Regions from separate parts of the Pseudomonas sp. AC242 genome, predicted to be linked through region 3. Evidence: predicted binding sites of a transcription regulator. Region 3 holds the regulator's gene; each other region holds the start of a gene.
What was found. Region 3 encodes FliA, which starts transcription of late flagellar genes. Its sites were predicted from a motif close to CTAAAGTTTNNNNNNNNNNNGCCGNTAA; they were not measured.
Positions count from the first base shown of each region.

Region 1: the regulator FliA is predicted to act here: its motif matches at 1,324-1,351, upstream of ACZZ0A_RS24590 (methyl-accepting chemotaxis protein).
Region 2: the regulator FliA is predicted to act here: its motif matches at 1,904-1,931, upstream of ACZZ0A_RS10690 (methyl-accepting chemotaxis protein).

Region 1 is NZ_OZ409873.1:5,455,143-5,458,416, forward strand. Features, by position in the region: gene ACZZ0A_RS24590 (methyl-accepting chemotaxis protein) at 1-1,217, opposite strand, end outside; gene ACZZ0A_RS24595 (LysR substrate-binding domain-containing protein) at 1,402-2,322, opposite strand; gene ACZZ0A_RS24600 (NorM family multidrug efflux MATE transporter) at 2,482-3,274, shown strand, end outside.
Region 2 is NZ_OZ409873.1:2,363,026-2,366,299, reverse strand. Features, by position in the region: gene ACZZ0A_RS10710 (LysR substrate-binding domain-containing protein) at 1-26, shown strand, start outside; gene ACZZ0A_RS10705 (MmcQ/YjbR family DNA-binding protein) at 23-382, shown strand; gene ACZZ0A_RS10700 (DUF1294 domain-containing protein) at 496-927, opposite strand; gene ACZZ0A_RS10695 (undecaprenyl-diphosphate phosphatase) at 924-1,754, opposite strand; gene ACZZ0A_RS10690 (methyl-accepting chemotaxis protein) at 2,059-3,274, shown strand, end outside.
Region 3 is NZ_OZ409873.1:1,030,963-1,034,236, reverse strand. Features, by position in the region: gene ACZZ0A_RS04700 (chemotaxis protein CheA) at 1-114, opposite strand, end outside; gene ACZZ0A_RS04695 (protein phosphatase CheZ) at 169-957, opposite strand; gene ACZZ0A_RS04690 (chemotaxis response regulator CheY) at 976-1,347, opposite strand; gene fliA (RNA polymerase sigma factor FliA) at 1,514-2,254, opposite strand; gene fleN (flagellar synthesis regulator FleN) at 2,251-3,081, opposite strand; gene flhF (flagellar biosynthesis protein FlhF) at 3,198-3,274, opposite strand, start outside.

The DNA.
Region 1 (3,274 bases), 4.4 Mb from region 3:
TAGGCACCGCCGGACAAACCGGACAGGGCCTGGGCACGGCTGTTGACCTCTTCCGAAGAGCGGCGGATGTGCTCGACCATGGTCGACAGCGCCTGGCTCATCTGGTTGAACGCGCGGGACAGCTGACCGATTTCGTCGTTGCTCGATACGTTCAGGCGCACGCTCAGATCACCGGCGCCCAAGGCCTCGGCCTGACGCACCAGATCCCCCAGAGGCGCCAGTTTGCTGCGCAGCAGCCAGACCACAGATCCGACCGCCAGCAGCATCGCCAACAGACTGCCAATGGCCAGTTGCGTACCCACGCTCCAGGTCACCGCGCGGATCTCAGCTTTCGGCATGCTCGCCACGACCGACCATGGTCCGCCATCGAACGGCACGGCAATGCTGTAGAAATCTTCCGAGGTGTCGCTCCAGAACTCACCCTTGCCCGGCTTTGCAGCCAAACCTTTGATCACCGGAACGGCTTGATCCAGCGCCTGCACCCCCGCTGGCGCGACCAGCCATTTGTTTTGCTCGTCGAGCAACGCCAGCGAACCGCTCTGGCCAATGCGGAAGCGCTTGAGGTTATCGAACTGGATGTTCTGCGCGTCGGTGTAATCGAAGCCGACGAACAACACCGCAATCACCTTGCCGCTGCCATCACGCACCGGGGTGTATTGGGTCATGTAGGAGCGATCGAACAGCAAGGCGCGACCGACGTAACCCTGCCCCGCCATCAACTTCGCGTAGGCCGGGTGCGCGTGATCGAGCAAGGTGCCGATGGCACGGGTGCCATCCTGTTTGGTCAGCGAAGTGCTGACGCGGATGAAGTCTTCGCCGCTGCGCACGAACAGGGTGGCGACGCCGGCGGTCATCTGCTTGAACTCGTCGACTTCCTTGAAGTTGTTGTTCAACACTTCGCTGCCCAGGTGCAGGCCCGGGGTCTGGGTGCCGGCGACTGTCACCGGTTCACTCGGGTGAATGCTCAAACCCGCGCTGAAGCGCTTCTCGAACAAACCGCTCAGGCGTTGGGTGCTTTCACGCAGCGTGCCGTGAAAGGTGCTCAGTTGGTCGGCCAACAGCCGCGCCTCACTGGCCAGATGCTCTTCACGGGTGGCGAGGTTGGCGGAGTCCAGCGAACGCAAGGCGAACACCGTACTGCCACTGATAACTATCGCCAGTATCACGGCGAGGGCGAGGCCTAACTGTGAGGCGATCCGAGCGCGAGGTTGAGACATGGACAGCTCCTGGCCGAGCCACGGGATCCTCCTTGATCTCGACTCGGAAATTTTTCTGGTTGTGGGGGTGAATCGTGGATACCGGCACGACGGTTCCACAAGCACGTATTCGGCGGTGGATCCAAATACTTGAGCGGAAAACAAGGTTATGGCACAAGGCCGGCATTGTGGCGGCTCTAACGTTTCAGCTCAAGCGCGCGACCGCCGGCAACTCCATGGCGCGGACTTCGCTTTGCAGAAAGTCGCTGAGACGGCGCAAACGTTCACCTCCCGGGCGGGTCTTTGGCCACACAAGGTAGTAATTCAAGCCGCTGGCGACCGCGGTTGGCCACGGCAGGCTCAGCCTTCCCTGCGCCACATCTTCGGCGACCATTAACAGGTCGCCCATCGACACACCGTACCCGCGCGCCGCCGCGATCATGCCCAATTCGAGGGTATCGAACACTTGCCCACCCTTGAGTGACACCTGATCGGACAGCCCCATGTGTTCCAGCCAACTGCGCCAATCGCGACGGTCCGGTGTCGGGTGAAGTAATTCGGTGCAAGCCAGTCGAGCCAGATCCCACGGCTGATCATTCAGCAGGTTTGGCGCCCCCACCGGAATCAACTCTTCGGGAAACAACAGGCTGGCCTCCCAGTCCGGCGGAAAATGGCCGTCGCTCAGCAACACCGCGCAATCGAACGGCTCATCGTTGAAGTCCACCGAATCGACATCCATCCACGCACTGGTCAGTTGCACTTCGTTGCCAGGCTGCAAATGGCGGAAGCGACTCAGACGCGCGAGCAACCAGCGCATGGTCAGGGTCGACGGGGCTTTCATACGCAGGATGTCGTCTTCGGCGCGCAAGGTATTACAGGCACGTTCCAATGCCGCGAAACCTTCACGGATGCCAGGCAACAGCAAACGCGCCGACTCGGTCAGCTGCAGATGGCGACCGCTGCGGTGAAACAACTTGCAGGCAAAGTGATCTTCGAGCGTGCGAATGTGCCGGCTCACCGCACTCTGGGTGATCGACAACTCCTCGGCCGCACGCGTGAACGAGCTGTGCCGTGCTGCAGCTTCGAATGCGCGCAGGGCATACAACGGAGGAAGTCGACGGGACATACACAAGGCTCCAGCAGCGGGATGCAGTAAAACGGACAGAATCACATCAGGATGAGTTTTACTCATGCCACCCATCCTTTTTATCCCTTTGTGCAACGCCCGCCAAGCGCCGAGAATCGACGCTCTCCTGTTCCCTCTGAAAATCGAGTGGTGATGACCATGCAGCATCCTGTGCGTACCGAACTCTGGGCCATTCTGCGGCTGGCAGGGCCGTTGATTGCTTCACAGTTGGCGCACATGTTGATGGTGCTGACTGACACATTGATGATGGCGCGCCTGAGTCCGGAAGCGCTCGCGGGCGGCGGTCTCGGTGCAGCGACTTACTCGTTCGTGTCGATTTTCTGCATCGGCGTGATTGCGGCAGTCGGCACGCTGGTGGCGATCCGCAAGGGCGCCGGTGACATCATCGGCGCTGCACGGCTGACTCAGGCCGGGTTGTGGCTGGCGTGGTTGATGGCACTGGGCGCCGGGTTACTGCTGTGGAACCTGAAACCGGTGTTGCTGCTGTTCGGCCAGACCGAAACCAACGTCAATGCCGCCGGACAATTCCTGATCGCCCTGCCCTTCGCTCTGCCCGGCTACCTGAGCTTCATGGCCCTGCGCGGTTTCACCAGTGCCATCGGCCGGGCGACACCGGTGATGGTCATCAGCCTGGCCGGCACGGTGGCGAATTTCCTGCTCAATTACGCGCTGATCACCGGCATGTTCGGCCTGCCAAAAATGGGCCTGACGGGGATCGGCCTGGTCACGGCAATTGTTGCCAACTGCATGGCGTTGGCGCTGGCCTGGCACATCCGTCGGCATCCGGCGTACGACGCTTATCCGCTGCGCGCGGGTCTGTCGCGGCCGAATCGACAGTACCTGAAAGAGTTGTGGCGCCTTGGCCTGCCAATCGGCGGCACGTATGCGGTGGAAGTTGGATTATTTGCCTTCGCCGCACTGTGCATGGGCA
Region 2 (3,274 bases), 1.3 Mb from region 3:
ATGCCTGTGGGGAGCGGTTGTTATGAGCAAGGGAAAAATGAGCGAAGCCGACGTCGCGGCATTCTGCCTGGCATTGCCGGGCGCTCGGGAAGATTACAAATGGGGTGGCGTGCGGGTGTTTTCGATTGCCGGCAACAAGATGTTTGCCTTGCAGGGGCTGCGTGGCGATTCGTTGGCATTCAAGGTCGACAAGGATCTGTTTCTCGGTCATTGCGACCGCCCGGGGATTCATCCGGCGCCTTATCTGGCGCGGGCGCAGTGGATCATCATGCATCCGCCCTACCCGTTGGCTGCCGAGGAACTGAAGGGGTTGTTGCAGCGTTCGCATCAACTGGTGGTAAGCAAGTTGCCGAAGAAAACCCAAATCGGTTTGTTGCTGTAACCCCAATCCCCCTGTGTAGGAGCTGCCGAAGGCTGCGATCTTTTGATCTTTTAAAAAGCAAGATCAAAAGATCGCAGCCTTCGGCAGCTCCTACATAGGGAATTGCGGTGTATTCAAAACAGGGTCAGCAGATTCGAGCCGAGAAACAGCTGGTTGATCCAGAACACTTGGTGCAACACGACAATCACCCAGAACAAAATCTGAAACGACACCTTGCGCGTCTTGTGCCGGAACACCTGCTGGGCGATCAACGCGCCCGGCCAGCCGCCCGCCAGCTCTACCGCATGCAGGATGTTCTCCGGTGTGCGCCAGGCATCAGCGCGCGCCTTGCGCTTGTCCGCCCAATACATGAAGAACGCCAGCACGCTGACGATCCCGTAAGCGGCCAGCGGGACCAGCGAAATCCCGCGCAGCCACATCGACAACGAGCCGTACAGCGGCAACGCGCAGACGATCAGCAGAACGACCAGTTTCAGCTTCAGGTTCTGGATGTTGTTGCCGCCCGAAGGTCGTCCTTCGGGGCGGCGTGCGCGGGAGTCACTCATGGCTTGGCCGCCGCCCAATCGATCCAGCCAAACTGCCACGTCGCCAGAATCACCAGACCAAACACGATCCGATACCAGGCGAATGCCGCATAGCTGTGGCTAGCGATGAACTTGAGCAAACCGCGCACGGCGATCATGGCGAAGATGAATGCGGTGACAAAACCGATGGCGAACACCGGAAAATCCGCCGGGACAAACAGGTCGCGATACTTGTAGCCCGAGTAAACCGCCGCACCGACCATGGTCGGCATCGCAAGGAAGAACGAGAACTCGGTAGCGGTCTTGCGCGACAGGCCGAACAGCAAACCGCCAATGATCGTCGAGCCGGAACGCGAGGTACCAGGGATCATGGCCAGGCACTGCGCAAAGCCGACCTTGAGGGCGTCTTTCCAGGTGATCTCGTCGACCGTTTCCGCATGCACTGCATGCTGACGCTTTTCCGCCCACAACATGATGATGCCTCCCACCACCAGTGCGGTCGCGACGGTAATCGGATTGAACAGATATTCGTGGATCAGGTCGGCAAAGATCACGCCCAGCACCACGGCGGGCAGAAATGCGATCAGCAGGTTAGCGGTGAAACGCCGTGCGCTGGGCTGGGTCGGCAAGCCGATGACCACGTCGAGAATCTTGCGTCGAAACTCCCAGACCACCGCGAGGATCGCGCCGAGCTGGATGATGATATTGAACGCCATGGCCCGTTCGCCGCCGAACTCGAGCAAGTCGGCCACAATGATCTGGTGTCCGGTACTGGAAATGGGCAAAAACTCCGTCAGCCCCTCTACAACTCCTAGTATCAGTGCCTGCAAGGCCGTCCAAAGATCCATCAATCCCCCAAAGAGCGATGCGCGCTGGCATGCCCCGATAGTATTTTTTTACGTTCACTGCGATCAGCGTAGCTGGTTGTGGCTGTACCGATTCCGCGCGCACAAGATCCATACGAAACGGTCAAAATTCCGTGAAATATCAATTTGGATTCAGGTTTTCACGCGCGGGGCCGAAATCCTAACAGACAAGCCTTAATAGCGCTGCCGCGTTATACGACTTGGGTCGCGTATGCCCGCTCACAAAATCGTGGTTGGATGCTGGCGGTCGTTTATTACAAGAAAAAGAATCCGGAGTGACAGCGTTATGAACAGCTTGCGCAGTGTGTCGATCAGCCGACGCTTGTGGCTCATCTTGATTGTGGCGGTGGTCATGTTGCTGACCTTGGGCATATTGATGCTCAAGCAGATCCACGACGATCTCTATCACGCCAAGGCCCAGAAAACCCAGCACGTGGTGCAGACCGCCAGCGGCCTGCTGACCTATTACCACGACCTCGAAACTGCCGGCACCCTGAGCAAGGACGCCGCGCAGAAACAGGCGCTGACAGCAATTCGTGGTTTGCGCTATGACCAGAGCGATTACTTCTGGATCAACGACCTCACACCCGTGATGGTCATGCACCCGACCAACCCGAAACTCGAAGGCCAGAACCTTTCGGCGATCCGCGATCCGGACGGCTTCGCGGTGTTCAACGAAATGGTCGCCATCGCCCGATCCAAAGGCGCCGGCATGGTCAACTACCGTTGGCCAAAACCGGGCGCCAGTGAGCCGGTGGCCAAGACTTCCTACGTCAAACTGTTCGAACCGTGGGGCTGGGTGCTTGGCTCCGGGGTTTACGTCGATGACGTACAGGCGGAGTTCCAGGGTCAGGTGATCAAAGCCACGGTCATCGGCCTGGCGATTGCGCTGATCATGGCGTTGCTGGTGATCCTGATCGCGCGCAGCATCGTCCGTCCGCTACAGGAAACCGTGAACGCCATGGCCAACATTGCCAGCGGTGAAAGCGACCTGACCCGCAGCCTCGATACCCATGGCAAGGATGAAGTCACCGAGCTTGCGCATCACTTCAATGCCTTTACCGCCAAACTGCGTCGCGTGATCGGTGATTTGCAGGTGTCGGCCAGCGCCTTGGGCCAGTCGTCCAGCGAACTGGGCAACGACGCTTCGCAGGCGCAACAGCGTAGCCAGCAGCAGTCGCAGCAGATGGAACTGGTGGCGACGGCGATCAACGAAGTGACCTACGGTGTGCAGGATGTGGCGAAGAACGCCGAGCACGCCGCCGCCGAAATGCGCGATGCCGAAGCGCAGGCGCAACAGGGCCAGATCAACATCGATGGCAGCTTGCAGCAGATCGACAAGCTGTCCGGCACCATCGATCAAGCGGTTGAAGTGATTCGCACCCTCGCCGCCGAAAGCACACAGATAGGCAGTGTACTGGAGGTGATTCGCTCAATTGCCGAGCAAACCAACCTGCTCGCGCTCAACGCTGCAATCGAAGCGGCCCGGGCCGGTGAGCAGG
Region 3 (3,274 bases):
TGCGTCATCCGGACGGCTTTCCAGCTCGACCAGTTGTTCGGACAGTTGCTCAAGAATCTCGCCGGCCTCAACCAGGAAATCCTGAAGGATCTCTTCATCGGCGCCGAAGCTCATTAATGGGGTGCTCCTACAGGTCTAAAAACCCAAAAAACCTAAAATTCCAAAACTCTAGAACCCGAGGCTGGATAACAAATCGTCCACATCGTCCTGACCGGACACAACGTCTTCTCGTTTATCGGCATGAATCTGCGGACCTTCACCCTGCGAGAGATGTTTTTGTGGATCTTTTTCTGCAAGCATCGCGGCGCGGTCATGTTCGATGCCCGCAAAGCGGTCGACCTGACTGGCCATGAGCACGAGTTTGAGCAAATTGCTTTCGACTTCGGTGACCAGTTGGGTCACACGCTTGATCACCTGACCGGTCAGGTCCTGGTAATCCTGGGCCAGCAGGATGTCGTTGAGATTGCTCGACACCGCACGGTTGTCCGTGCTGCTGCGTGACAGAAAACCGTCGACCCGGCGCGCCAGTTCACGGAACTCTTCAGCCCCGACCTCGCGACGCATGAAGCGGCCCCAATCGGCGCTCAAGGTCTGGGCTTCATCAGCCAGACTGTTGACCACCGGCGTGGCGCTTTCCACCAGATCCATGGTGCGGTTGGCCGCGGCCTCTGTCAGCTTGACCACATAGCCCAGGCGTTCGGTGGCGTCGGTGATTTGCGACACTTCCTCGGCCTGCGGCATGTTCGGGTCGATCTGGAAGTTGACGATCGCACTGTGCAGTTCACGTGTGAGCTTGCCCACTTCCTGGTACAGGCCACGGTCACGGGTCTGATTGAGCTCATGGATCAGTTGCACAGCGTCGCCGAACCTGCCTTTTTCAAGGCTTTCGACCAGTTCGACCGCGTGTTTTTTCAGGGTCGACTCGAAATCGCCCTGTGAAGATTCGTTATGCTCCATAGCTCCCCCGCGCGTTCATCAGCCGATGCGTTCGAAAATCTTCTCGATTTTGTCTTTCAACGCCTGAGCCGTGAAAGGTTTGACTACGTAGCCGTTTACACCGGCCTGAGCGGCTTCAATGATCTGCTCGCGCTTGGCTTCTGCAGTCACCATCAGCACTGGCAGGTGCTTGAGCTTTTCATCGGCACGCACGTGGCGCAGCAGGTCGATACCGGTCATGCCCGGCATGTTCCAGTCCGTTACCAGAAAGTCGATGCTGCCGCTGTTGAGCACTGGAATGGCAGTCACGCCATCGTCAGCCTCGACGGTGTTGGTGAACCCAAGATCACGCAGCAGGTTCTTGATGATCCGCCGCATCGTTGAGAAGTCATCAACGATGAGGATTTTCATGTCTTTGTTCAATTCGACCTCCAAGCAGTCTTAAACGCGCCCAGCACCTGGACGCGCCACTTCAATCAATCGGCTTAGCACTCGAAGACTGTCTGGAGCACAACAGAGCAAGACCGGTGCCGTTCATCACCGCACCAGCCTCGTTCGCAGTGTCCCCACACCGCCTTCAGCGCGCTCGCCACTCCCCCAAACGCCCCCGCAAACGGGCCGCGCACTGGCTGTGTAACTGGCTGACCCGCGATTCACTGACGCCAAGGACTTCACCGATTTCCTTGAGGTTCAGCTCTTCGTCGTAGTACAGCGCCAACACCAGTCGCTCACGCTCCGGCAAATTGGCAATCGCGTCCGCCAACGCAGCCTGGAAACGTTCATCTTCCAGATCGCGCGACGGCTCAAGATGAGCACTCGCGCCATCCTCGTGCAGCCCTTCGTGTTCGCCGTCCTGCAGCAGGTCGTCGAAACTGAACAGGCGGCTGCCCAAGGTGTCATTCAAAATCCCGTAGTAATCGTCGAGACTCAATTGGAGTTCGGCTGCAACCTCGTGATCTTTAGCGTCACGGCCGGTTTTAGCTTCAATTGAGCGAATTGCGTCACTGACCATACGGGTATTGCGGTGAACCGAGCGTGGCGCCCAGTCCCCTTTGCGCACTTCGTCGAGCATCGCGCCGCGGATTCGAATGCCCGCGTACGTTTCAAAACTGGCGCCTTTGCTGGCGTCATATTTGGTCGAGACTTCGAGCAGACCGATCATTCCGGCCTGGATCAGGTCTTCGACCTGCACACTCGCCGGCAAACGCGCCAGCAAGTGGTAGGCAATGCGTTTGACCAGTGGCGCGTAACGCTCGATCAGTTCGTACTGCGCGTCACGTGCCGACTTCTTGTAGTAGTTCATACCGCTTGCGGTCATAGCACGGGCCCTGCCGTTTGCTGCACGAGGCGCTCGACGAAAAACTCAAGGTGGCCACGCGGGTTGGCGGGCAGCGGCCAGGTGTCGACCTTCTGCGCGATCGCCTTGAACGCCAGTGCGCACTTGGAACGCGGGAAGGCTTCATACACCGCACGCTGCTTCTGCACCGCTTTACGCACGCTTTCGTCGTAAGGCACGGCGCCGACATATTGTAGGGCCACGTCAAGGAAGCGATCCGTGACCTTGGTCAACTTGGCGAACAGGTTGCGCCCTTCCTGCGGGCTCTGCGCCATGTTGGCGAGGACGCGGAAGCGGTTCATGCCGTAATCGCGGTTGAGCAATTTGATCAGCGCGTAGGCGTCGGTAATGGACGTCGGCTCGTCGCAGACCACCAGCAACACTTCCTGGGCTGCGCGCACGAAACTGACTACCGAGTCACCAATACCCGCAGCGGTGTCGATCACCAATACGTCGAGATTGTCGCCGATGTCGCTGAACGCCTGAATCAGGCCGGCGTGTTGCGCCGGACTCAGGTGGACCATGCTCTGCGTGCCGGACGCCGCCGGCACGATGCGAATGCCACCGGGGCCTTGCAACAGCACGTCGCGCAATTCGCAACGGCCTTCGATGACGTCGGCCAGCGTGCGCTTAGGGGTCAGCCCCAACAATACGTCAACGTTCGCCAGACCGAGGTCGGCGTCCAGCAGCATGACCCGACGGCCAAGCTCTGCCAGCGCCAGCGACAAGTTCACTGACACGTTAGTCTTGCCGACGCCACCTTTGCCGCCGGTCACCGCGATCACCTGTACGGGATGCATGCTGCCCATGTTATTTCTTTACCTTGTCTTGCATAGACGGAGGCCACATTACTGGCTGCGCGTTCACAACCGGAACAATGCATGGCAGACCATCGATGTAGGTACAAAAACTGTTCATGAATACCTCAGCCTACCTGCTTGGTCGGGCTGTGATAGATATCAGCGAACATGTCAGCCATGGCTTCTTCGCTGGGTTCTTCCT